Regions from separate parts of the Caldimonas sp. genome, predicted to be linked through region 1. Evidence: predicted binding sites of a transcription regulator. Region 1 holds the regulator's gene; each other region holds the start of a gene.

The links. Region 1 encodes sigma-54, which starts transcription at its own class of promoters, with help from an activator protein. Its sites were predicted from a motif close to TGGCANGNAANCTGCTTT; they were not measured.
Region 2: the regulator sigma-54 is predicted to act here: its motif matches at 3,965-3,982, upstream of ACK42S_RS12330 (pilin).
Region 3: the regulator sigma-54 is predicted to act here: its motif matches at 4,180-4,197, upstream of glnA (type I glutamate--ammonia ligase).
Region 4: the regulator sigma-54 is predicted to act here: its motif matches at 3,045-3,062, upstream of ACK42S_RS04280 (TorF family putative porin).

The regions. Positions count from the first base shown of each region.
Region 1 is NZ_JBKBVU010000133.1:381-6,316, forward strand. It holds partial or broken gene lptB (LPS export ABC transporter ATP-binding protein) at 1-138, shown strand, start outside; gene ACK42S_RS12665 (RNA polymerase factor sigma-54) at 154-1,665, shown strand; gene ACK42S_RS12670 (class I SAM-dependent RNA methyltransferase) at 1,670-2,905, shown strand; gene ACK42S_RS12675 (5'-methylthioadenosine/adenosylhomocysteine nucleosidase) at 2,884-3,636, opposite strand; gene ACK42S_RS12680 (long-chain-fatty-acid--CoA ligase) at 3,656-5,329, opposite strand; gene ACK42S_RS12685 (amino acid ABC transporter ATP-binding protein) at 5,479-5,936, opposite strand, start outside.
Region 2 is NZ_JBKBVU010000125.1:3,175-9,110, forward strand. It holds gene ACK42S_RS12310 (MBL fold metallo-hydrolase) at 1-758, shown strand, start outside; gene ACK42S_RS12315 (hypothetical protein) at 781-1,569, opposite strand; gene ACK42S_RS12320 (hypothetical protein) at 1,610-2,599, opposite strand; gene ACK42S_RS12325 (alkene reductase) at 2,747-3,856, shown strand; gene ACK42S_RS12330 (pilin) at 4,041-4,487, shown strand; gene ACK42S_RS12335 (GGDEF domain-containing protein) at 4,717-5,781, shown strand.
Region 3 is NZ_JBKBVU010000032.1:8,123-14,058, reverse strand. It holds gene ntrC (nitrogen regulation protein NR(I)) at 1-788, opposite strand, end outside; gene glnL (nitrogen regulation protein NR(II)) at 847-1,962, opposite strand; gene ACK42S_RS05355 (hypothetical protein) at 1,980-2,495, opposite strand; gene glnA (type I glutamate--ammonia ligase) at 2,694-4,112, opposite strand; gene ACK42S_RS05345 (competence/damage-inducible protein A) at 4,338-5,159, opposite strand; gene ACK42S_RS05340 (EI24 domain-containing protein) at 5,182-5,936, opposite strand, start outside.
Region 4 is NZ_JBKBVU010000023.1:7,243-13,178, forward strand. It holds gene ACK42S_RS04265 (multifunctional CCA addition/repair protein) at 1-770, shown strand, start outside; gene ACK42S_RS04270 (MJ0042-type zinc finger domain-containing protein) at 893-1,273, shown strand; gene ACK42S_RS04275 (YifB family Mg chelatase-like AAA ATPase) at 1,293-2,819, opposite strand; gene ACK42S_RS04280 (TorF family putative porin) at 3,107-3,778, shown strand; gene ACK42S_RS04285 (P-II family nitrogen regulator) at 3,838-4,176, shown strand; gene ACK42S_RS04290 (ammonium transporter) at 4,202-5,602, shown strand; gene gshA (glutamate--cysteine ligase) at 5,757-5,936, shown strand, end outside.

The DNA of each region.
Region 1 (5,936 bases):
GTGCGCGAGACCCTGGGCATCTGCGACCACGCCTACATCATCAGCGAAGGCCGGGTGCTGGCCCAGGGCACGCCCTCAGAGATCGTCGAGAACGCCGACGTGCGAAAGGTCTATCTCGGCGAGCACTTCCGCATGTAGGTCAGGGACGATGCGATGAAGCCCTCCCTGCAGGTCCGGTTGTCCCAGCACCTGGCGCTGACGCCGCAGTTGCAGCAATCCATCCGGTTGCTGCAACTGTCCACGCTCGAGCTTCATCAGGAAGTCGAGCAGATGCTGGAACAAAACCCCTTCCTCGAACCCGAGGACGACAGCGGCGAGCCGGTGCCGGGCCCGTCCTTGCTGCCCGAGGCGCCGGCGACCCGCGAGCGCGAAGCCCAGGCCGACGCCGAGGCTGGCGACGGCTTCGAGGCGGCCGAGGCCGGCGGGGTCGATACGCTGGAGGTCGGCGCCACCGAGCGCGATGACTGGGAGAACGGCACCGAACGCGACGACTTCGACGGCATCGGCGAGACGCCGGCCAGCCGCAGCGGCAGCGACGACGAGCTCGACCCCATCGAGCGGGCCAGCCCCGGCATCAGCCTGCAAGATCATTTGCGCCAGCAGTTACTGGACATGCGCCTGTCGCCCGAAGATGCCGCCGCGGTGCAGGTGCTGATCGAGTCGCTCGACGAAGACGGCTACCTGGCCGATGCGCTGGAGGACATCGCCGCCCACCTGGCCGGCGAGGACGAGGCCTCGCGCGAAGAACTGCTCGAGCGGCTGCGCTGCGCGCTGAAGTGGCTGCACAGTCTGCAGCCCACCGGCGTGGGCGCGCGCGACCTGTCCGAGTGCCTGTGTCTGCAGTTGCGCGCCCTGCCGCGCAGCGAGGCCCAGATCATCGCGCTGATGATCTGCCAGGGCCACCTCGAGGCGCTGGCACGGCGCGACGTGAAGAAGCTGATGGCCGCCACCGGCGCCGACGAGGAGCTGATCAAGCAGGCCCAAGCCCTGATCGTGGCCTGCGAGCCCAAGCCGGGTCGGCCCTTTGCGCGGGCCGAGGCCCACATCATCGTGCCCGACGTGATCGTGCAGAAGGCCGGCCGCGGCTGGAAGGTGGTGCTCAACCCCGACGTGATGCCGCGCCTGCGCATCAACGATCTCTATGCCCAGGCCATCCGGCAGCAGCGCGGCAGCGAGTCCAGCCAGGCCCTGGGCGCCAGGCTGCAGGAGGCACGCTGGTTCATGAAGAACATCCAGCAGCGCTTCGACACCATCTTGCGCGTCTCGCAGGCCATCGTCGAGCGGCAGAAGAACTTTTTCACCCATGGCGAGATCGCGATGAAGCCCTTGGTGCTGCGCGAGATCGCCGACGAGCTGGGTCTGCACGAATCGACCATCTCGCGCGTGACCACGGCCAAGTACATGGCCACGCCCTTCGGCACCTTCGAGCTGAAGTACTTCTTCGGCTCCTCGCTGAACACCGAGGCCGGGGGCAATGCCTCCAGCACCGCGGTGCGCGCGCTGATCAAGCAGCTCATCGCCTCGGAGGACCCGGCCCGGCCCCTGTCGGACAGCCAGCTCAGCCAGATGCTCGAGGAACAGGGCATCCAGGTGGCGCGCCGCACCGTGGCCAAGTACCGCGAGGCCCTGAAGATCGCGCCGGCCAACCTGCGCAAGGCCCTGTGACCTCATGAGACTGCAGCTTTTCCTTCCGTGTGCCGGTGGCGTGGAGGCCTGGCTGGCCGAGGAGGCGATGAGCCTGCTCGGGCCCGACACCCACGGCACGATCGAGCGCGGCGGCATCGCCCTGAGCGGCGACGCGCGCGCGGTGATGGTGCTCAACCTGGAAAGCCGCCTGGCTCAGCGCGTGCTGGTGCGGCTCGCGCGCGGCCCCTATCGCCAGGAAGACGACCTCTATGCCCTGGCCCGCCAGGTGCGCTGGCCCGACTGGATGAGCCCGGCACAGACCTTCAAGGTGGACGTGACCGCCCAGCGTTCGCCGCTGCGCAGCCTCAACTTTGCCGGGCTGCGCATCAAGGACGCGCTGTGCGATGCGATGCGCGAGGCCGCCGGCCAGCGGCCCAGCGTGGACACGCGCCACCCCGACGTGCGGGTGATGCTGCACCTCACCGAACAGGACGCCACTGTCTACATCGACACCTCGGGCGAGCCGCTGTTCAAGCGCGGCTGGCGCGAGGACAAGGGCGATGCCCCGCTGAAGGAGACCCTGGCCGCCGCGATGCTGGCCGCCGCGGGCTGGCGCGGCACGCCTCAGGCCGGCGGGGCTCTGCTCGACCCGTGCTGCGGCTCGGGCACCATCGCGATCGAGGCTGCCCAGATCGCCTGCGGCATCGCGCCGGGCCTGAAGCGACGCTTTGCCTTCGAACACCTGGCGCCCTTTGCCGGGCCGCCGGCGCGGGCCCAATGGCAGGCCTTGAGGCAGGCCGCGCGCTCACGCATCCACCCACCGGCCGTGCCGGTGTTCGCCAGCGACGTGGCCTTCCGCATGGTCGATTTCGCGCGCCGCAATGCGCAGCGTGCCGGCGTGGCCGATGCGATCGAATTCCATGGTGGCGACGCGCTGGAGCGGCCGGCCCCGCGCCTGAGCGAGGGCCTGGCGCGCACACTGATGCTCAACCCGCCCTATGGCGAGCGCATCGAGGCGCGCGGCAGCGTGGCGCGCAGCGCTGAGCAGACCGGCCTGGCCGACGATTTCTATCCGCGTCTGGCGGCCCATTGGAAGCGCCATTTCGGCGGCTGGACGGCCTGGGTGCTCAGCCCCGAGATGAAACTGCCCAGCCGCATGCGCCTGAAGGAGGCCCGCCGCATCCCGATGTGGAACGGCCCCATCGAATGCCGCCTGTTCCGCTTCGACCTGGTGAGCGGATCCATGCGCGGTGAGGCTCAGCCCCCCGCGGCCAGATAACGCTCGACGAGCGCCACCGAGTAGCGGCGCGCCACATCCTGGACGAAGGCGGTGAAGTCCACATGGGCCTGATCGTCGGCCCGGTCCGAGATGGTGCGCAGCACGGCCAGGGGCAGGCCGTGGTCGTGACAGACCTGGGCGACGGCCGCGCCTTCCATTTCCACCGCCAGGGCATCGGGCAGCTCGCGGCGCAGGGCCGCGCTTTCGGCGCTGGTGGACACGAAACGGTCGCCGCTGAGGATCAGCCCGCTGTGCACGGCGGGCGTGCCGATGCCGAAGGCCGCCAGGGTGTCGGCGCCGAGCACCCTGGCGGCCTCGGCGGCCACCGAACGCGCCGCCTGAAGCAGGCGCTGGCTCATCGCCGCATCGGTGCGCAGGCGCGACAGGCCGTACAAGGGCAGCTCATGCCGCGGAAAGATCGGCGAGGCGTCCATGTCGTGCTGCAACAGCTCGGTGGCCACCACCAGGTCACCCACGCGCACGCCCTCGCCCAGGCCGCCGGCCACGCCGGTGAAGAGCAGAGCCTGCGCCCCGAAGCGCTGGATGGCCAGCGTGGCCGTGGTGGCCGCGGCCACCTTGCCGATGCCCGACAGCACCGCCACGACCTCGCGGCCGCCCAGATGCCCCACCCAGAAGTCCCGACCGGCCACACGTTCACGCCGCTCGTCGGGCATCCGTTCGAGGACGGCCGCCAGCTCCTCGTGCATCGCGGCGATGAGGGCCAGCGTCATGGCTGTGCGTCGTCAGGCCTCATTTCTTGTCCCGCAGCTCGCGCCGCAGGATCTTGCCCACCGGGGTCTTGGGCAGCTCGGTGCGGAACTCGATGACCTTGGGCCGCTTGTAGCCGGTCAGGTTCTGCTCGCAGTAGGCCCGCACATCAGCCTCGGTGAGCGCCGGGTTCTTCTTGACGATCACGAGCTTGACCGCCTCGCCCGACTTCTCGTCGGGCACGCCCACCGCAGCCACTTCCAGCACGCCGTCCATCTGGGCCACGACATCTTCCACTTCGTTGGGGTAGACGTTGAAGCCCGACACCAGGATCATGTCCTTCTTGCGGTCCACGATTCGGAAGTAGCCGCGCTCGTCCACCGTGCCGATGTCGCCGGTGCGGAAGAAGCCGTCGGGCGTCATGACCTTGGCGGTCTCGTCCGGGCGCTGCCAGTACCCGGCCATCACCTGAGGGCCGCGGATGGCGATCTCGCCCGGGGTGCCGATCGGCACCTCGTGGCCTTCATCGTCGAGCAGCTTGAACTCGGTGGAGGGCAGCGGCAAGCCGATGGTGCCGGTGAACTCGGTGCTGTCGGTGGGGTTGCAACTGGCCGAGGGCGAGGTTTCCGACAGGCCGTAGCCTTCGCAGATGGGGCAACCAGTCTTCTGCAGCCACAGCTTGGCCGTGGCCGACTGCACCGCCATGCCGCCGCCCACGCTGAGCTTGAGCGTGCTCCAGTCGACCTTGTGGAAGTCGGGGTGGTTGGCCAGGGCGTTGAACAGCGTGTTGACGGCCGGGAAGCTGTGGAACTTGTGCTGCGACAGCTCCTTCAGCACGGCGGGGATGTCGCGCGGGTTGGGGATCAGGATGTTGCAGCCGCCCATGCGCATGGACAGCATCATGTTCACCGTGAAGGCGAAGATGTGGTAAAGCGGCAGCGCGCAGACGGTGACGGTCTGCTCGCCCGGCGGGATCTTCTTCAGTGCCGGGCCGTTCCAGGCCTCGGACTGCAGCACGTTGGCGATGATGTTCCGGTGCAGCAGCACGGCGCCCTTGCTCACGCCGGTGGTGCCGCCGGTGTACTGCAGCACGGCGATGTCGGTGGCCTTGATCTCGGGTTTGCGCAGCGTGAGGCTGCGGCCCTTGGCGATGGCATCGTTGAAGCGCACGGCCCCGGGCAGATCGAAAGCCGGCACCAGCTTCTTGACCTTTCGCACCACGTAATTGACGATGGCGCCCTTCGGAAAACCCAGCAGATCGCCCATCGCGGCCAGCACCACATGCTGGACCGGTGTCTTGGCCAGGCACTCCTGCAGGGTGCGTGCGAAGTTCTCGATGATGACGATCGCCTTGGCGCCGGCGTCCTTGAGCTGGTGCTCGAGCTCGCGGGCGGTGTACAGCGGGTTGACATTGACGATGACGTAGCCCGCACGCAGGATGCCCGCCACGACGATGGGGTACTGCGGCACGTTGGGCATCATGATGGCCACCCGGTCACCCTGGCTCAGGCCGAGCGACTGCAGGTAGGCCGCGAAGATGCGCGAGTACTCGTCGAGCTGGGCATAGGTGAGCGTCTTGCCCATGAACTTGAAGGCGGGACGCTCGGCGTATTTGGTGAAGCTTTCCTCGAGCAGCGCGACCAGCGACGGGTACTGGTCGGGGTTGATCTCGTGCGGCACGCCTTGCGGATAGTGCTTCAGCCAGACTTTTTCCATGGGTTCCTCCGAATGAACCGGGAATTCTGACGCATGGCTGACGCAAGCCCCATCAGGTGTTTCGCTAGACGGATTTGGAGTGAAGCCTCTACTTTGATGTCCCGCAGGAGACGGCGGCCCCGTTCGATGCCCTGTCTCGGGGCACCGTCTCAGCGGTCCAGGATCTGGCTGAGGAACTGTCGGCTGCGTTCGCTGCGCGGATTGCTGAAGAATGCCTCGGGGGTGTTTTGCTCGACGATCTCGCCGGCATCCATGAAGATGACCCGGTCGGCCACGGCCCGTGCAAAGCCCATCTCATGGGTGACGCACAGCATCGTCATGCCCTCGCGGGCCAGATCGATCATCGTGTCGAGCACTTCCTTGACCATCTCCGGGTCGAGTGCCGAGGTGGGTTCGTCGAAGAGCATGATCGAGGGGTTCATGCACAGCGCACGCGCAATCGCCACGCGCTGCTGCTGGCCGCCCGAGAGTTGCCCCGGGTATTTGTGGGCCTGCTCGGCGATGCGCACGCGCTCCAGGAAGCGCCGCGCGGTGGCCTCGGCCTGGGCGCGCGGCTGCTTCTTCACCCAGATCGGCGCGAGCGTGCAGTTGTCCAGCACGCTCAGGT
Region 2 (5,936 bases), on a different contig from region 1:
GCTGCTCTGGCGCGATCGCCGCCGGTTGCAAGACCACGGCCTTCCTGCTCGATGACGACCTGCTCGTCGATGCGGGCACCGGCGTGGGTGACCTGACCCTGGACGAACTGGCCTGCATCGACCACATCCTGGTCAGCCACTCCCACCTGGACCACATCGTGTCCATCCCGCTCCTGGCCGACAGTGTCATCGGCCGGCGCCACCGGCCCGTCACCGTCCATGCGCTGCCGGCCACGATCGAGGCGATGCGCCGCCACGTGCTCAACGACGTGATCTGGCCCGACTTCAGCCGCCTGCCCTCGGTCGAGGCCCCGGTGCTGCGCTTTGCGCCGCTGGCCGTGGGTCAGCGCCTGAGGCTGGGCGACAAGACGGTCGAGGTGCTGCCGGCCGAGCACACCGTGCCGGCCGTGGGCTATGCCGTGTGCGGCGGCACGCCCACGCCCGACACCCCCTGGTGGGTCTACACCGGCGACACCGGCCCCAACCCTGCGCTGTGGCCCCGGGTGGCCGCTCGCCGCATCGGCATGCTCGTGATCGAGACGGCCTTCAGCGACCATGAGCGCGAGCTGGCCGCGCTGAGCCAGCACCATTGCCCCAGCAGCCTGCGGCGCGAGCTCGACCGCGCGCCGCCAAACCTGCCCGTCTACCTCACCCACGCCAAGCCGGGGGAAATGTCTTGCATTGCCGAGCAGGTGCGCGCCCTGGAGACAGGCCAGCGCATCGCCCATTTGGAGGCGGGGCAGGTGTTCGAGGTGTGAGGAACGCAAACCGCCCAGTGTCTCAGCGGAACCCCAGCACCCCGTTTTCGACGCTGCAAAACGCCACCCCGTCTTCCTCACCGCCCAGCAAACCGTTCGTCGCATCGAGGTACAGCGTCGTTCGGCCGGGAACCACCAGCGGCGCGGACAGCTCCAGGGTCTGATTGGCACTGGGCCCGTTGGGCCGGCTCGTGGCGGCATCGACATCGGTGGCGGCGAAGAAATACACCCGGTCCGTCACCGGCGCGGCCCGCGACCCCCGGGCGCTGATGGGGGCTCCCTCGGGCGTGCGGTAATCCGCATCCGGCGCCCGGTACAAGTCCGTCACCGCGTCGGCGTCGCTGCGACAGGATCCGGGAAACGCCGCGGCGGCCACCGCGTCGGGACGCACGACCAAGCGGTCGTCGGCTTCGAACACGATGCAACGATAACTGCCCGCAGGCGGGTCGCCCGCAAACAGCGTGGGGGAGGCCACGAAATCGAACTCCCGCCCACCCTCGTAGCGTTGCACCAGCGTGTAGGGTCCGGAGCAATCGGCCTGGGGGCTGATCCACAAGGCGTACAGGCGCAGGCGCATCGACAGGGGCGAGCCCGTCGGCGTCGTGGCCTGCGCCACCGCGCCACCCATGGGCAGCCAAGCCCACCAGCGCATCCACCACGCCGGCGAAGCCACCGTGCCGGTGCGCGAGGACGACCCCCGCACCACCAGATCCGGCTCGTCCGAGCCCGACCCCCCGCCACAACCGGCCAGTGACAGGACTGCTGCCGCCGCGCAAACGGTCCATTGGATCCACCCGAGTGCGTCGACCATTGCCGTCTCCTTCAGGATGCCAAGCACCTGTGCGTCGATGCTAGGAGACTTCGTGCCCCAGGCGCAGGCCCCAAAAAGGGTCCCTCTCCTGCAGACACGGCGCCGTCGCAGGCCAAGGCCTCAGCTCCTCGGGATGAATGCGCACATAGTCCAGCAAATGACGACGTTTCTCCAGGCCACGGCACGCCCGCACCGTCGCCCTCGTCGAGGACAGACCCAGCATCGCCCAGGCCCCGGGGTCGTCATCCACCAGCGCGTAGATCGCTCGCCAGCGCTTGTGCACCGTGTGCCGGCTCAGCCCCAAGTGCTGCGCCACCTGAGCATCGTCCAGCCCGGCCAGCGCCAACTCCAACAGGGCTTGTTGCGCAGGCGTGAATCCCCAGCGTCGCGGTTGATAGCGGAACAAGCCGTAAAGCGCGTGATACGGCGCGTCGGCCAGATGATGGTCGGCCAAGTACAACACTTCGGTGGCCGCCGTGCGGGGCAGGGGGGCGCGGCGGCAGCCCATTGCCAGCATCGAGGCGCGGTAGGCCCGCGCCTGCGGGTGGTGGGCCGCCACCTCGCCGATCAAATAGCGCAGGCCATAGCCGGCGTGGGCCTGCACGAAAGCGGCTTGCGCCACGGCATTGACCACATCCATCGCAGCGCCGGCCTCATCGTCCAGGCCAAACCCCAGCACGAACATGCACATCGCGTGCTCGCCCAGGGCCCGTGCTTGCGCGCGGCGATCCAGAGTGAGCCGCAAGGGGTCGTCGAGCAGCGCCTCCACCAGCGGCGACACCGCCCCTGCGCATGCGCGTTGCGCCCAGTCCAGGGGCACCGGCACGCTCAACCCACAGCCGCGCAAGCGACCCACCGGCGCCGTGCCCACGACCTCCTCGAAAACGCGCGCCACCAGCCGCCCGTCCCGCAGCCATTGGCGCAGCAGAGATGCTTGCAGCAAGCCGGGGTGCACGCCGCCTGCGCGCAGCAGCTGCACGCAACGATCCACATCGCGCGGGTGCATGGGGCGGGCGAAAACCAGGCTCATGCAGCGTTGCTCCTGCCATCGAGGCCAGCGCCATTATCGGCGTGCGCCCTCACGGTGAGGACTCCGCGGCGCCTAGCAGAAGTTGCAAAGCCGCGCTGCCCTTGCGTCCACTGCAAAGCGGCGGCGCCGACGCTACCCTTGGCGGCCATGAACACCTTGTACGACCCCCTGAAGGCCGGCGACCTGCTTCTCGCCAATCGCATCGTGATGGCCCCGCTCACGCGCAACCGTGCCCCGCGCGGCGTGCCGCACGAACTGCACGCCACCTACTACACCCAGCGCGCCAGCGCCGGATTGATCGTCTCCGAAGGCACCGCCATCAGCCCCATGGGCCAGGGCTATGCCGACGTGCCCGGCCTGTACACGCCCGAGCAACTCGCCGGCTGGCGGCGCGTGACCGACAGTGTGCATGCCGCCGGCGGGCGCATCGTGGCCCAGATCTGGCACGTGGGCCGCGTCTCGCACACCTCGCTGCTGCCCGGGGGCCAGGCCCCGGTGGCCCCGTCGGCGCTGCCGGCCAAGACCCGCACCTACCTCATCGGCCCCGACGGCCAGGGCGGCTTCGAGCCGGTGTCCGCCCCGCGCGCGCTGGACGCGTCCGAACTGCCCGCCCTCGTGGCCGACTACGCCCGCGCGGCCCGTGCGGCGGTCGAAGAGGCCGGGTTTGACGGGGTGGAGATCCACGCCGCCAACGGCTACCTGCTCGACCAGTTCCTCAAGACCGGCAGCAACCAACGCACCGATGCCTACGGCGGCTCCATCGAGAACCGTGCCCGATTGCTGCTCGAAGTGACGCGCGCCGTGGCCGGCGCCATCGGCGGTGGGCGCACCGGCATCCGCCTGTCGCCCATCACCCCGGCCAACGACATCGTCGATGCCGAGCCCCAGCCGCTGTTCGAACACGTGGTGCGCGAGCTCGCGCCCCTGGGCCTGGCCTTCATCCACGTGATCGAAGGCGCCACCGGCGGCCCCCGAGAACTGCCCGACCGCCCCTTCGATTTCGAGGCCCTGCGCCACGCGTACCGCCACGCCGGCGGCACCGGTGCCTGGATCGTCAACAACGGCTACGACAAAGCCCTGGCCGAAGCCGCCGTGGCCGAAGGCCGGGCCGACGCCGTGGACCTCGGCCGGCTTTTCCCCCACAACCCCAAACTCATGCGTCACCTGCGCGAAGGGGCGCCGCTCACCAACTGGGACGTGAAGACTTTCTATGGGGGCGGGGCGCAGGGCTACATCGACTACCCGGCGCTGGCCTGACCATTTTTGTCAGCATGGTCCCTCCAAGCTGACGCTTCCAGTCCCCCAAAAGAGCACGGCCGGTCTGCAAATGCCGATTCCATCACGATCCGTGCCGGCCCGAACCGCTGGCACGGCCCCTGCATGGAAGTGGGCGCACAACCCCCAACCTCTTTGGAGAGACTGTATGAAGCAACTGCACATGATGAAGCGTTCGGCCCAGAAGGGCTTCACGCTGATCGAACTGATGATCGTCGTGGCGATCATCGGTATCCTGGCGGCCATTGCGCTGCCGGCGTATCAGGATTACGTGGCACGCAGTCAAGTGGCCGCTGGTTTGTCGGAAATTTCCGGGGGCAAAACCAATTATGAAGTCGCAATCAACGAAGGTCGTCCCAACGATTTCTTCTCTCGCGACAACATGGGGCTGTCTGAAACCACGGAGCGGTGCACGATCGCAGTCAATGCGCCTACCAGTGGCGCTGCTGCCAACGCTTTGACCTGCACCCTGCGTAACTCGAATCCCCGAGTCAATGGAGCTGTGGTTCGCCTGGGGCGTGACGCCAACGGAGTGTGGTCGTGCACTGTGGCCAGCCGTCCCACTGGCTGGAAAGACAGCTACTATCCTGCTGGATGTACTGCTGCCTCGTAATGCCTCAAAGCACCTAAATTTTGTCTGAAAGAAGGAGGGGGACCCGTTCCCCCTCTTTTGCTTTTATGCGCAGTGTGGGCGTGATCCTCGCGCGTAGGTGACCTGCCCCCCCCGGCGGATTCAAAACTTTTGTCCTGTCATAGCCGCTGAGAGAACCCGGGGCCAGATCGCAACTGCCACCCCACGCAAAGCTGCTACGCTTGCGCAGTGCCTGCCGAGTACCTTGCCCTTGACCCACCCCCGCCACCCCGCTGACCCGTCGCGCTTGGCTGCGCTGGCGCGGTATGGCGTGCTGGACACGCCGCCGGAGCCCGACTTCGATGATCTGGCGCGGGTGGCGGCCTATGTGTGCGGCACACCGATCGCGCTGGTGAGCCTGGTGGACCGCGACCGGCAGTGGTTCAAGGCCGAGGTGGGGCTGGGCCTGCGCGAGACGCCGCTGTCGCAGTCCATCTGCCGCCATGCGATGCTCGAGCCGGGCCTGTTCGTCGTGCCCGATGCCCTGCAGGATGAGCGTTTCGCCACCAACCCGCTCGTGACGGGGCCGCCGCCGCTGCGCTTTTATGCCGGCGCTGTGCTGGAGACCGAGGAGGGGCTGCCGCTGGGCACGCTGTGTGTGCTGGACCACCGGCCGCGCACTTTGGATGCGGCCCAACAGGATGCCCTGCGCGCACTGGCCCGCCAGGTCATGACGGTGCTGGAGCTGCGCCGCCTGACGGCGCGGCAATCTCAGATGCTGGAGGAACTGCGTCGCACGCAAGAACAGCTCAAGGTGCTGGCCGCCACCGACGCCCTCACCGGACTGGCCAACCGCCGGGCCTTCCGCGACCGCCTGAAACAGGAGCAGGCCCTGATCGATCGCAAGGGTCTGCCGGCCAGCCTGCTGATGATGGACCTGGACCACTTCAAGCGCATCAACGACACCTACGGCCACCCCGCAGGCGACGAGGTGCTGCGGCACTTCGCCCGGCTGTGTGGGCAGGTGTTCCGTGCCTCCGACCTGGTGGCACGCTGGGGCGGAGAGGAGTTCATTGCACTGCTGCCGCGCACCACACTGCGCGAGGCCCTGTGCGTGGCCGAGCGCCTGCGTTTGGCCCTGGCAGCCCAGCCGGTGGCCGTGGAAGGCGGTGGCGCGATTCCGGTGACCACGAGCATCGGCGCGATCGAGATGGCCCCGCTGCAGCCCGTGGGCCGGACGCTGCGTGAGCTCGACCGGCGGCTCTATGCCGCCAAGGCTGCCGGCCGCAACGCCGTGGTCGCAGACACCGGGGCCGGGCCTTCAAGCGGCGCTTGAGGCCCGGATTTCGCGGGCGGGGACGCTACAGTCGCGCCCATGTCCCCTTCCGACTGACACCTTGCGGTGACCCCGTTCCTTGCTCTCCTGCTGGTGCCCGGCTGGGCCATCGCTTGGACCCAGCCCCCGTTTTCGTCGTTCTACAACGTCGTGCT
Region 3 (5,936 bases), on a different contig from region 1:
TGGCCACCCACCCGGTAGAACTGCCCGTCGCTGAGCACGCGCAGCAGGCGCGTCTGCAGCTCGAAAGGCATGTCGCCGATCTCGTCGAGGAAAAGCGTGCCGCCGTCGGCCTGCTCGAAGCGGCCGCGCCGTGTCGTCTGCGCGCCGGTGAAGGCGCCGCGCTCGTGGCCGAAGAGCTCGCTCTCGAGCAGGTCCTTGGGAATGGCCGCGGTGTTGATGGCGACGAAGGGGCCGCTGGCGCGCGGGCTGTGCTTGTGCAGCGCGCGCGCGACGAGTTCCTTGCCCGAGCCGCTCTCGCCGGTGATCAGCACCGTGACGTTGCTCTGGCTCAGGCGGCCGATGGCACGAAAAACGTCCTGCATCGCCGGCGCCTGGCCCAGCATCTCGGGCATCTGCGTCAGGCGCTCGTCACGCACTTCCTCGCGCAGGCTCTCGTCGACTGCGCGGCGGATCAGCTCCACCGCCTTGGGCAGGTCAAAGGGCTTGGGCAGGTATTCGAAAGCGCCGCCCTGGAAGGCCGAAACGGCACTGTCCAGGTCGGAGAAGGCCGTCATGATGATGACGGGCAGCCCCGGATGGCGCTCCTTGACCTGGGCCAGCAGGTCGATGCCCGAGCCGCCGGGCATGCGGATGTCCGACACCAGCACCTGGGGCTCGTCCTCGTCCAGCGCCGCGAGCACGTCGCGGGCGTTGGTGAAGCTGCGCACCGGCAGGGCCTCGCGGGCCAGGGCCTTTTCCAGCACGAAGCGGATGGATTGGTCGTCGTCAACGATCCAGATGGGTTTCATGGGCTGCCGCCTGTCGTCCTCGCCTGTGGACTTTCGGCCTGAGCCCCACCCGGATCGCTCAGGGCAAGGGGATCAGGATCTTGAAATTCGTGTTTCCGGGCTCGCTTTCGCATTCGATCGTGCCATGGTGCTGCTGCACGAAGGTCTGCGCCAGCGTCAACCCCAAGCCCGACCCGCCTTCGCGTCCCGACACCAGCGGGAAGAAGATGCGATCGCGGATCGACTCGGGCACGCCCGGGCCGTTGTCCTGGATATGCAATTCCAGTGCCAGACGATAGCGCTGCTTGCCCAGCGTCACCTGGCGGGCGATGCGGGTGCGCAGGGTGATGCAGGCGTCGCCGGCGGCAATGCGCGGGGCCAGGGCCTGGGCGGCATTGTGGGCGATGTTGAGCACGGCCTGGATGAGCTGTTCACGGTCGCCCCGGAATTCCGGGATCGAGATGTCGTAGTCGCGCCGGACCGTCAGGCCGCGCGGGAATTCCGCCAGGATCAGCGAACGCACCCGCTCACAGACCTCATGCACATTCACATCGCCGACGACATGGGGCTTGCGGTGGGGGGCCAGCAGCCGGTCCACCAGGGCCTGCAGGCGGTCGGCCTCGTGGATGATGACCTGGGTGTATTCGGCCAGCCCCCTGGATTCCACCTCCATCTGCAGCAACTGGGCCGCCCCACGGATGCCACCCAGCGGATTCTTGATCTCGTGGGCGAGGTTGCGGATCAGCTCCTTGGTGGCCTGGGCCTGGTCCAGCGCACGCTCCTCGCGGTCCTGGCGGGTCTGCTGCTCGATCTCGACCAGCTCCACCAGGACCTGCTCGGGCTGGTCGGTCTGGGTCACGATCACATGCACCGGCAGCCATTCGGTCTGCGCGGTCCCCGGTGGACGACGCAGTTGCGTCTCGAAGCGGCTGATCGAGAACTCGTTGCGCGCCACCGCCACGACGGTGTCGCGCACGGCCTCGGGCTCAGCGAACCATTCGAACAGCGAGCCGCGCAGCATGCTGCGCCGCGAAAGGCCCAGCACGGTCTCGAAGGCCGCATTGGCGAAGCGGCAACTGCCATCGGTGCGCACCAGGGCCACCATGGTGGCCAACTGGTCGAAAGCGGCGAAGTCGGCCGGCGGCACCGGCGCGCCGTCGACGCCGTCGGGCAAAGGAGCGCAGGGCGAAGACACCGCCAGGGGCACCGCCGTCAGGGCGTCGTGGCCGGCAGGCGGCCCAACTCGCGGCGGATGGAGGCGATGTCGGCCTCCTTGCGGGCGATGTCGGCCTGCAGGTTGGCCACGCGGTCCAGATACTTCTGGTAGTTGCGCTCGTCGCCGCGGCGCTCGGGTTCGCCGTTGTTGTATTCCTTGCGCAAAGCGGCCAGGGCCTCCTCCTCGCGGCGCAGCTCGGCCTCGAGGATGCGCCGGGCATCGCTGTCGCGGGCGCGCTGCTCGTTCGGGTCGATCCGAGGGCCTGTCGGCGCGGCGGCAGAGGCCGAGCCGGCGCCGGACGGCCGGGCCGCCGGGGCCGGCCGGCGCGATTCGACGATGGTCACATTCCCGCCCTCAACCACACGACAGCCCTTGGCCTCGGCCTCCTTGGGCGTCAGGGCATTGGTGAAATGGTTGCCCGGGCAACGGTAGACCGTCTGCGCCCAGGCCGGCACACCGGCCAGGATGCAGGCGGCGATCACCAGGGGGCGGCAGAAGTCGGCTCGTGGCATGGATGCAGTCTGGGCAGGCAAGGCTGAGTAGACCCCGGCTCGGCGCAAGGGTTCACGGCTCGTGTCAGCCGTCGAGACCTGCAGTATCGGGCATGAGCCGCACCACGGTCCAGCGATGGATCCTCCGGAAAGCGACAAAGGGTGGCATATGCCACCCTTCGTCGCTTGCGAGAGCCCCTTGCGGGGCCGCCGGCTGCCTCACAGGCTGTAGTACATGTCGAACTCCACCGGGTGGGTGGTCATGCGGAAGCGGGTCACTTCCTGCATCTTCAGTTCGATGTAGGCGTCGATGAAGGCATCGGTGAACACGCCGCCCTTGGTCAGGAAGGCGCGGTCCTGGTCCAGGTACTCCAGCGCCTGGTCGAGGCTGTGGCAGACGGTCGGGATCTTCGCGTCTTCCTCGGGCGGCAGGTGGTACAGGTCCTTGGTGGCAGCCTCACCCGGATGGATCTTGTTCTCGACGCCGTCCAGGCCGGCCATCAGCAGCGCGGCAAAGCACAGGTAGGGGTTGGCCATCGGGTCGGGGAAGCGCGCTTCGATGCGGCGGCCCTTCGGGTTGGCCACATAGGGGATGCGGATGGAGGCCGAGCGGTTGCGGCTGGAGTAGGCCAGCTTCACCGGGGCTTCGAAGCCCGGCACCAGGCGCTTGTAGCTGTTGGTGGTCGGGTTGGTGATCGCGTTCAGGGCACGGGCGTGCTTGATGATGCCGCCGATGTAGTACAGCGCAAAGTCCGACAGGCCGGCGTAGCCGTCACCGGCGAACAGGTTCTTGCCGTCCTTCCACACGGACTGGTGCACGTGCATGCCCGAGCCGTTGTCGCCCACGATCGGCTTGGGCATGAAGGTGGCCGTCTTGCCGTAGGCATGGGCCACGTTCTGGATCACGTACTTCTGGAGCTGCAGCCAGTCGGCGCGCTGCACCAGGGTGCTGAACTTGGTGCCGATCTCCATCTGGCCGGCGTTGGCCACCTCGTGGTGGTGCACTTCGACCGGAATGCCCATTTGCTCGAGGATCAGGCACATCTCCGAGCGCAGGTCCTGGCCTGAATCGACCGGGGGCACCGGGAAGTAGCCGCCCTTGACGGTGGGACGGTAGCCGGTGTTGCCGTGCTCGTATTCCTTGCCGGTGTTCCAGGCGGCTTCCTCAGATTCGATCTTCACGAAGCAGCCGGACATGTCCACGTTCCAGCGGATGCTGTCGAAGACGAAGAACTCGGGCTCGGGGCCGAAGTAGGCGGCATCACCGATGCCCGAGGACTTCAGGTAGGCCTCGGCGCGCTTGGCCAGCGAGCGGGGATCGCGCTCGTAGGGCTTGCCGTCGCCCGGCTCGATCACGTCGCAGGTCAGAAAGAGCGTGGGCTCCTCATAGAACGGGTCGATGTTCGCGGTGTTCGGGTCGGGCATCAGCAGCATGTCCGAGGCCTCGATGCCCTTCCAGCCGGCGATCGACGAACCGTCGAAGGCGTGACCCGACGTGAACTTGTCTTCGTCGAAGGCCGAGATGGGCACGGTGACGTGCTGTTCCTTGCCACGGGTGTCGGTGAAACGAAAGTCGACGAACTTGACTTCGTTCTCCTTCACCATCTTCATCACGTCGGCGACCGTCTTGTTGGCCATCAAATGCTCCTAGGGGATGTGTGTGAGGGGGGTGGGTAGGCCGAGGGCCGGCCCGCGCGGGGGCAATTTAGCAGAAAGCATGCCAACGCTGATGCATTCCGGTGCATCGCCGGCACGCCGACGGGTCACCCCGGACATGGCCCGAACGGTGCGCGGCACCACCGCAGGTGCCAAGTGGCCGCCACGACGCCTGAAGCACCACCATAGTGCACGTTACCGCACCATTCAAGGGCTCGGCGGCGAGGAGTGTCGCACCAATTCGGGGCCGAGCCGCACGGCCAGCGCCTGCAGGCCCGACAGCAGGTCGGCGTAGGCCTGGGCCGCCGCCTCGGGCGGCCCCATGACCCCCAGTTCGATGTGCCGGCCATGCTCGGGGTGGTCGACGCTGGGCAGGCTGAACACCCGCACCTGCGGATGGCGGGACTCGATGGACTCCATCAGCGGGGTGAGGCTGGCTTCCATGCTGCCGTAGACGATGACCGAGCGCTCCGTCTGCGGGCGGGCGTGGAAGAGATGCCGGTACTGGTGGTCCAGCACCCACTCCATCATCGGCCAGGCCATGACCGGAAAGCCCGGCAGGAAGTGGACATGCCCCACCGAGAAGCCGGGGATCTTGTTGTAGGGGTTCGGGATGATCGTCGCCCCCTCAGGGAAGACGCCCATGTTGAGCCGGTGCACGTTGTCGGGGCGGTCGGGCTCGAAGGGCTGGCCCTGCTCGCGTGCGACGTCGCGCATGCGCTCGATGATCAGCTCACGGGCCTTGGGGTGCAGGGCCAGCGGCACGCCCAGCGCACGGGCGGCGCACTGGCGGGTGTGGTCGTCCGGCGTGGCGCCAATGCCGCCGCAACTGAAGACCACGTCCCCGCTGGCGAAGGCGTCTTTCAGCGCCGCCTCGAGGCGGCGGGGGTCGTCGCCGACATAGCGCGCCCAGCGCAGGGCCAGCCCGCGCTGCGACAGCAGCTCCAGCAGCCGCGGCAGGTGCTTGTCCTGGCGTTTGCCCGAAAGGATCTCGTCGCCGACGATGAGAAGTCCGAAGTCCATGGTCATCCGTGCGGATCGGTGAGGGGGATCAACCGGGCGTGCCCGGGCCCGGGGGCGGTTCGAGCAGGCCCGCGGCACGCACGGTCTCGGGCCCCGGGGCAACGATGCTTTCGGCGGGCAGGACCTGGTCCTCGCGCTGACTGCGCCAACGCTCCAGCGCTGCCAGGGCATAGTGGGTGAACCACAGCGAGGAGAAGGCGAACACCAGCGTGTAGAGCCAAACCGACACCACCACGAGCAGCGGGGCCAGGATGAAGGCCACCGCACCCAGGGCCCACAGCAGGGCCGGGGCAGCCCCGAGGTAGCCGCACAGCAGGCCCATGCCCAGCAAAGGCCAGCGGTGCTCGCGCAGCAAGGCGTGGCGCTCGGCACGCTCGGCATGTTCGGCCAGGGCATCGAAGGCCATCACACGGTAGGTGAGCCAGCCCCAGATCAGCGGCGGCAGCACCAAGGCCAGCGGCGGGATGAGCCACAGCGGCAGGCTGACAACCAAGGCGGCCAGCGCCACCAGGGTGTGTCCCAGCATCCACAGCAGCGAGCGCCAGAAGGATTCACCCTGGCGCCGGGCCAGTTGCGGGAAGCGCCGGGCCCCCACCAGGCGCACCAAGGCCGGCGTCATGAGGACCGAGACGGCCATCAGCGACACCACGACGATCACCGGCACGGCCAGCGCCACCACGATCAACGGCGCCATCACCGCGCGCAGGCCGGTGGCCCCCATCGATTCCAGCCACAGCGTGAACGAGTTCACCAGGGCCCAGCCGCGCAGCCACGCGTCCACCG
Region 4 (5,936 bases), on a different contig from region 1:
CCGCCGAGACCTTGGTGCTGATGCGCCGGATGGTCGAGCACGGCGAGGCCGACCATCTGGTGCCCGAGCGGGTGTGGCAGGAGCTCTCGCGCGGGCTGATGGAGAACAAGCCCTCGCGTATGTTCGAGGTGCTGCGCCAGTGCGGGGCGCTGGCGCGCATCTTGCCCGAGGTGGACCGTCTGTGGGGCGTGCCCCAGCGCGCCGAATACCACCCCGAGGTGGACACCGGCATGCACCTGATGCTGGTGCTGGACATGGCCGCACGGCTGAAGGCCCCGCTGCCGGTGCGCTTTGCCTGCCTGATGCACGACCTGGGCAAGGGCACCACGCCGCCGGAGCTGCTGCCGCGCCACATCGGGCACGAGCAGCGTAGCGTGGGCCTGCTGCGTGAGGTCTGCCAGCGCTTGCGCGTGCCCACTGAATGCCGGGAGATGGCCGAAGTGGTGGCACGCGAACACGGGCACGTCCACCGCGCCGGCGAGCTGGGCGCGGCCGCCCTGGTGCGCCTGCTCGAGCGCTGCGACGCTTTCCGCAAGCCCGAGCGCTTCGACGGGATCGTGCTGGCCTGCGAATGCGATGCCCGCGGCCGGCTGGGCCTGGGTGAGCAGGACTACCCCCAGGGCGACCTGTTGCGCCACGCGCTGCGCGCCGCCCAGGGGGTGGACACCGGCGAGATCGCCCGGCAGGCCCAGGCCCGCGGCCTGAGCGGGTCGCGCATCGCCGGGCTCATCCACGACTCCCGGGTGCGTGCGGTGGCCCAGGCCCTCTGAGGCCCGGGCGTGAGTGCCGCCGGCAGGGGGGGGGGCGATACCCGAGTCGCCGCCGGGGCTGGCGCTGCGGTACGATCATGATGGCTTTGGCCGCGCGGTGGGCCCGATGCAGGGGGTGTGCGATGAGGATGGCGCAGGTGATCCGGCGGCACGGCTTTCGCAAGTGGTATGAGCGCGAACTCATCCAGAGCCACCTCCACCTCGTGTTGCTGCTGCTGGCCACGCTGGGCCTGCTGGGCAGCGCCGAGGCCTACGAGCGCGGCGCGCCTGCGCTGGAGCAGGTGTGGATCGGGCTGTGCGCCGCCGCCAGTGCGGTGATCGGGCTGTGGGCCCTGAGGCGTTACCTCTATTTGCTGATGCATGCCGAGCAGGTGGCCCACCAGGCCCAGTGCCCGGCCTGCCAGACCTATGCCCGCTGGACCCTGGTCGACGAGGACGAGGGCCGCCAGCGCCTGCAGGTGCAATGCCGCCAGTGCAGCCACCGCTGGCACATCGACTGCTGAGTGCCCCGCCCGACCGGGCTCACGAGGAGGCCAGCACGCGCCGAAGCTGGATCGCCTCGGCCAGGTGGGCCACAGCGAGGGTGTCGGCGCCGGCCAGGTCGGCGATGCTGCGGGCGAGCTTGAGCACCCGGTGCAGGCTGCGGGCCGACCAGCCCAGCCGGGCGGCGGCGGCTTGCAGGAAGTGCTGGGCGCCGTCGTCGAGCCGGCAGTGCGCATCGATCTGCGCCCCCTGGAGCTGGGCGTTCGCGCAGCCCTGGCGGGCCATCTGGCGTTGCCGGGCCCGGGCCACGCGCTCGGCCACCGCGGCGCTGGGCTCGCCCTCGGGCAGGCGCAGCAGCTCCTCGTGCGGCACGCTGGCCACTTCCACCTGGATGTCGATGCGATCCAGCAGCGGCCCGCTGAGCCGGCCCTGGTAACGCGCCACGGCCTCGGGGCTGCAGCGGCAGGGCCGCACGCGCGAGCCCAGGTAGCCGCAGGGGCAGGGGTTCATCGCGGCGACGAGCTGGAAGCGTGCCGGGAACTCGGCCTGCCGGGCTGCGCGCGAGATGGTGATCTGGCCGGTCTCCAGCGGTTCGCGCAGGACTTCCAGCGCCGCGCGCGGGAACTCGGGCAACTCGTCGAGGAAGAGCACGCCCTGATGGGCCAGTGAAATCTCCCCCGGCCGCGGTGGCGAGCCGCCGCCGGCCAGGGCCACTGGCGAGGCGCTGTGATGAGGTGTGCGCAGCACGCGCTGGCGCCAGCGCGAGGGATCGAAGGCGCCCACCAGGCTGAGCACCGCGGCCGATTCCAGCGCCGCCTCGGTGTCCAGCGGCGGCAGCAGGCCGGGCAAGCGCTGGGCGAGCATGGACTTGCCGGTGCCCGGCGGGCCCACCATCAGCACGCTGTGGCCACCGGCCGCAGCGATCTCCAGCGCCCGTTTCGGACCGGCCTGACCCTTGACCTCGCGCAGGTCAGGGCCGGCGGCGGCCTCGGCCTGTGGCCGTTCGCACACCCGCACCCAGCCGGGTGGGGCCGGGCCGTCCGCGGTGGGCGGCTGCAGCGACTGCACCACGTCCAGCAGGTGCCGTGCACCGTAGACGGTGGTGCCTTCGACCAGCGAGGCCTCGCGGGCGCTGTCCAGCGGCAGCACCATCGCGCGCGCGCTCCCCTGGCGGCGCAGCGCCAGGCTCATCGCCAGGGCGCCGCGCACGGCCCGCAGATCGCCGGCCAGCGACAGCTCACCGGCGAATTCATAGCCGTCCAGGGCCGCGGCGGGGATCTGGCCCTGCGCGGCCAGGATGCCCAGCGCAATGGGCAGATCGAAGCGGCCGGATTCCTTGGGCAGGTCGGCCGGCGCCAAGTTGACGGTGATGCGCTTGTTGTGGGGGAAATCCAGCCCGCTGTTGAGCAGCGCGGCGCGTACGCGCTCACGGGCTTCCTTGACTTCGGTGTCGGCCAGACCCACCAGCGTGAAGCTGGGCAGGCCGTTGGCCAGGTGCACCTCGACGGTGACGGGCGGCGCCTGCAAGGCAGCCAGCGCCCGGCTGTGGATCACGGCCAGTGACATGGAAGGAGATCCTCCTGAACATCATTCTTCTGAAGGACGCGCCCGGGGCGCTCCAGCCCGCATTGTGCCGTTCGCGCCCGCGACGGCTCCCGGCCCGGGCCCCCATGGGCATGGGGATGCGCACAGGTCTGGTGCATCGACCTGGGGTGCACCGCAGGCGTGCGCCGTCCGGGCGATAGGGGAGCGCGATGCGCTGTCATGGGGCGGCCCGGCCCGGCCTTGCGGTGGCACGCTTCCTGCTGACCTGCGCTCGGAACCCGTTCTTCATCCCACCAGGAGTCACGTCCATGTCCCGCAAAACCCTGCTCGCGCTCGCCCTGGCCTCCTCCGTGCTCGCCGCTCCGGCGATGGCCGAGGGCGTGGCCACCAACTTCAGCCTGACCACCAACTACAAGTTCCGCGGCCAGGACCAGACCGACAACAAGCCGGCCGTCCAGGGCGGCTTCGACTACAGCCTGGGCGGCTTTTATGTCGGCAACTGGAACTCGAGCATCAGCTTTGCCAACGGCATCGAGATGGATGTCTACGGCGGCTACAAGGGGGAGGTGGCCGGCCTGGGCTATGACGTGGGGGTGCTGCAGTACGTCTACCCCGGCCTGTCCGATGCCAACACCACCGAGATCTACGGTGGCCTGAGCTACGGCGCGTTCGCGTTCAAGTACTCGCACACCGTCTCCGACGAGTACTTCGCCGTGCCCGACAGCCGCAACACCGGCTACTTCGCGCTGTCGGCCAATGTGCCGGTGATCGACAAGCTCACGCTCAACGCCGCGCTGGGCTACACGCTGTGGGCCAGCGATGCCGCGCCGCCCGACTACTACGACTACAAGCTGGGCGCCACCTACGACCTGGGCTCGGGCTTCTCGCTGGGCGGCCACGTGGTGGGCGCCAACAAGAAGAACTTCTACGGCGACATCAACAAGGCCCGTTTCATCCTCACGTTGACCAAGGCCATGTGAACCGCGGGTGCCCGGTCGGGAGCGGGCACCGTCCATTCCACTTTCAAAAGGAGCAAGCCATGAAGATGGTGACTGCCATCGTCAAGCCCTTCAAGCTGGACGAAGTGCGTGAAGCCCTCAGCGCCATCGGGGTGCAAGGCATCACGGTGACCGAGGTCAAGGGCTTCGGCCGCCAGAAGGGTCACACCGAGCTGTACCGCGGGGCGGAGTACGTCGTCGACTTCCTGCCCAAGGTGAAGATCGAGGCGGCGGTGGACGATGCCATCGTCGACCGCGTCATCGAGGCCATCGAAGGCGCGGCCCGCACCGGCAAGATCGGTGACGGGAAGATCTTCGTGTCCGCCCTCGAGCAGGTGGTGCGCATCCGCACCGGCGAGACGGGCAAGGACGCCCTGTGACCCTTCCGACCCAGAGAGACAACCCATGAAGAAACTGCTTGCCATCCTGGCGTTCGGTCTGTCGGCCCTCGGGGTCGTGGACGTCGCCCTCGCGCAGGACGCCGCCGCCTCGGCGCCTGCGGTCACCGAAGCGGCCGCGCCGGCCGCCGCCCCCGCCGCACCGGCGCCGGCCCCCGCCGAAGCCGCCCCGACGCCCACCGTGAACAAGGGCGACGTGGCCTGGATGCTGACGGCGACCATGCTGGTCATCCTGATGACCATCCCCGGCCTGGCGCTGTTCTACGGCGGCCTGGTGCGCGCCAAGAACATGCTGTCGGTGCTGATGCAGGTCTTCGCGATCTTTTCGCTGGTCACGGTGCTGTGGGTGATCTACGGCTACAGCCTGGCCTTCGGCGGTGGCGGCGCGTTCATCGGCACGCTGGACAAGGTCTTCCTGATGGGAGTGACGCAGGAGTCCTTGGCCGACACCTTCTCTCCCGATGCCAAGCTGCCCGAGTACGTGTTCATTGCCTTCCAGAGCACGTTTGCCGCCATCACCTGCGCGCTGATCGTCGGGGCCTTTGCCGAGCGCATCAAGTTCTCGGCGGTGCTGCTGTTCACGGTGCTGTGGTTCACCTTCAGCTACCTGCCCATCGCCCACATGGTGTGGTACTCGGAGGGTCTACTGTTCAAGGACGGCGCGCTGGACTTCGCCGGCGGCACCGTGGTGCACATCAACGCCGGTGTGGCCGCGCTGGTGGGCGCTTACATGGTGGGCAAGCGCATCGGCTTTGGCAAGGAGGCCATGCCCCCGCATTCGCTGACGCTGACCATGGTGGGCGCCTCGCTGCTGTGGGTGGGCTGGTTCGGCTTCAACGCCGGTTCCGCGCTGGAAGCCAATGCCAACGCCTCGCTGGCCTTCATCAACACCATCGTGGCCACCGGTGCGGCCACCCTGGCCTGGTGCATCGGTGAAGGCTTGGCCAAGGGCAAGGCGTCGATGCTGGGCGCCGCCTCGGGCGCGGTGTCGGGGCTGGTGGCCATCACCCCGGCCGCCGGTCTGGTGGGCCCGATGGGCGCCATCGTCCTGGGCCTGATCGCCGGCTTCGTGTGCCTGTGGGGCGTGAACGGCCTCAAGCGCATGCTGGGCGCCGACGACGCGCTGGACGTGTTCGGCGTGCATGGCGTGGGCGGCATCGTGGGGGCCTTGCTGACCGGCGTGTTTACCGCCCCCGGCCTGGGCGGCACCGGCGCCGAGGACTTCTCGATCGCCTCGCAGGTGTGGATCCAGGCCAAAGGCGTGCTGCTGACCATCGTCTGGTCGGGCGTGGTGGCGATCATTGCCTACAAGATCGTCGATCTCGTCATCGGCCTGCGCGTGCCCGAAGAGGAGGAGCGCGAGGGCCTGGACATCGCCTCGCACGGCGAGACGGCCTACAGCAAGTAAGCGACTGCTCGCGCCCAGGGCGCCAGCCATCCAGGGCCTCCTGCGGGAGGCCCTTTTTCTTGCGTCCGGCCTCTTGCAGCGCAGCAGGTCCGTCCCCAATTCCCTAGAATCCCCAGTCCGGCCCTCGGGCATTTCACGCACAGGCACCGCGCGCATGGTCCCCCATCTCATCACGGCCCTCACCGGCCCGATCAACGAGCTCGAGCAACGCATCCTGGAGTCCATGCCGGCCATCGAGCGATGGTTCCGCCTTGAGTGGATGGAGCACACGCCTCCGTTCTACACCTCGGTGGACGTGCGCAATGCCGGCTTCAAGCTGGCGCCGGTGGACACC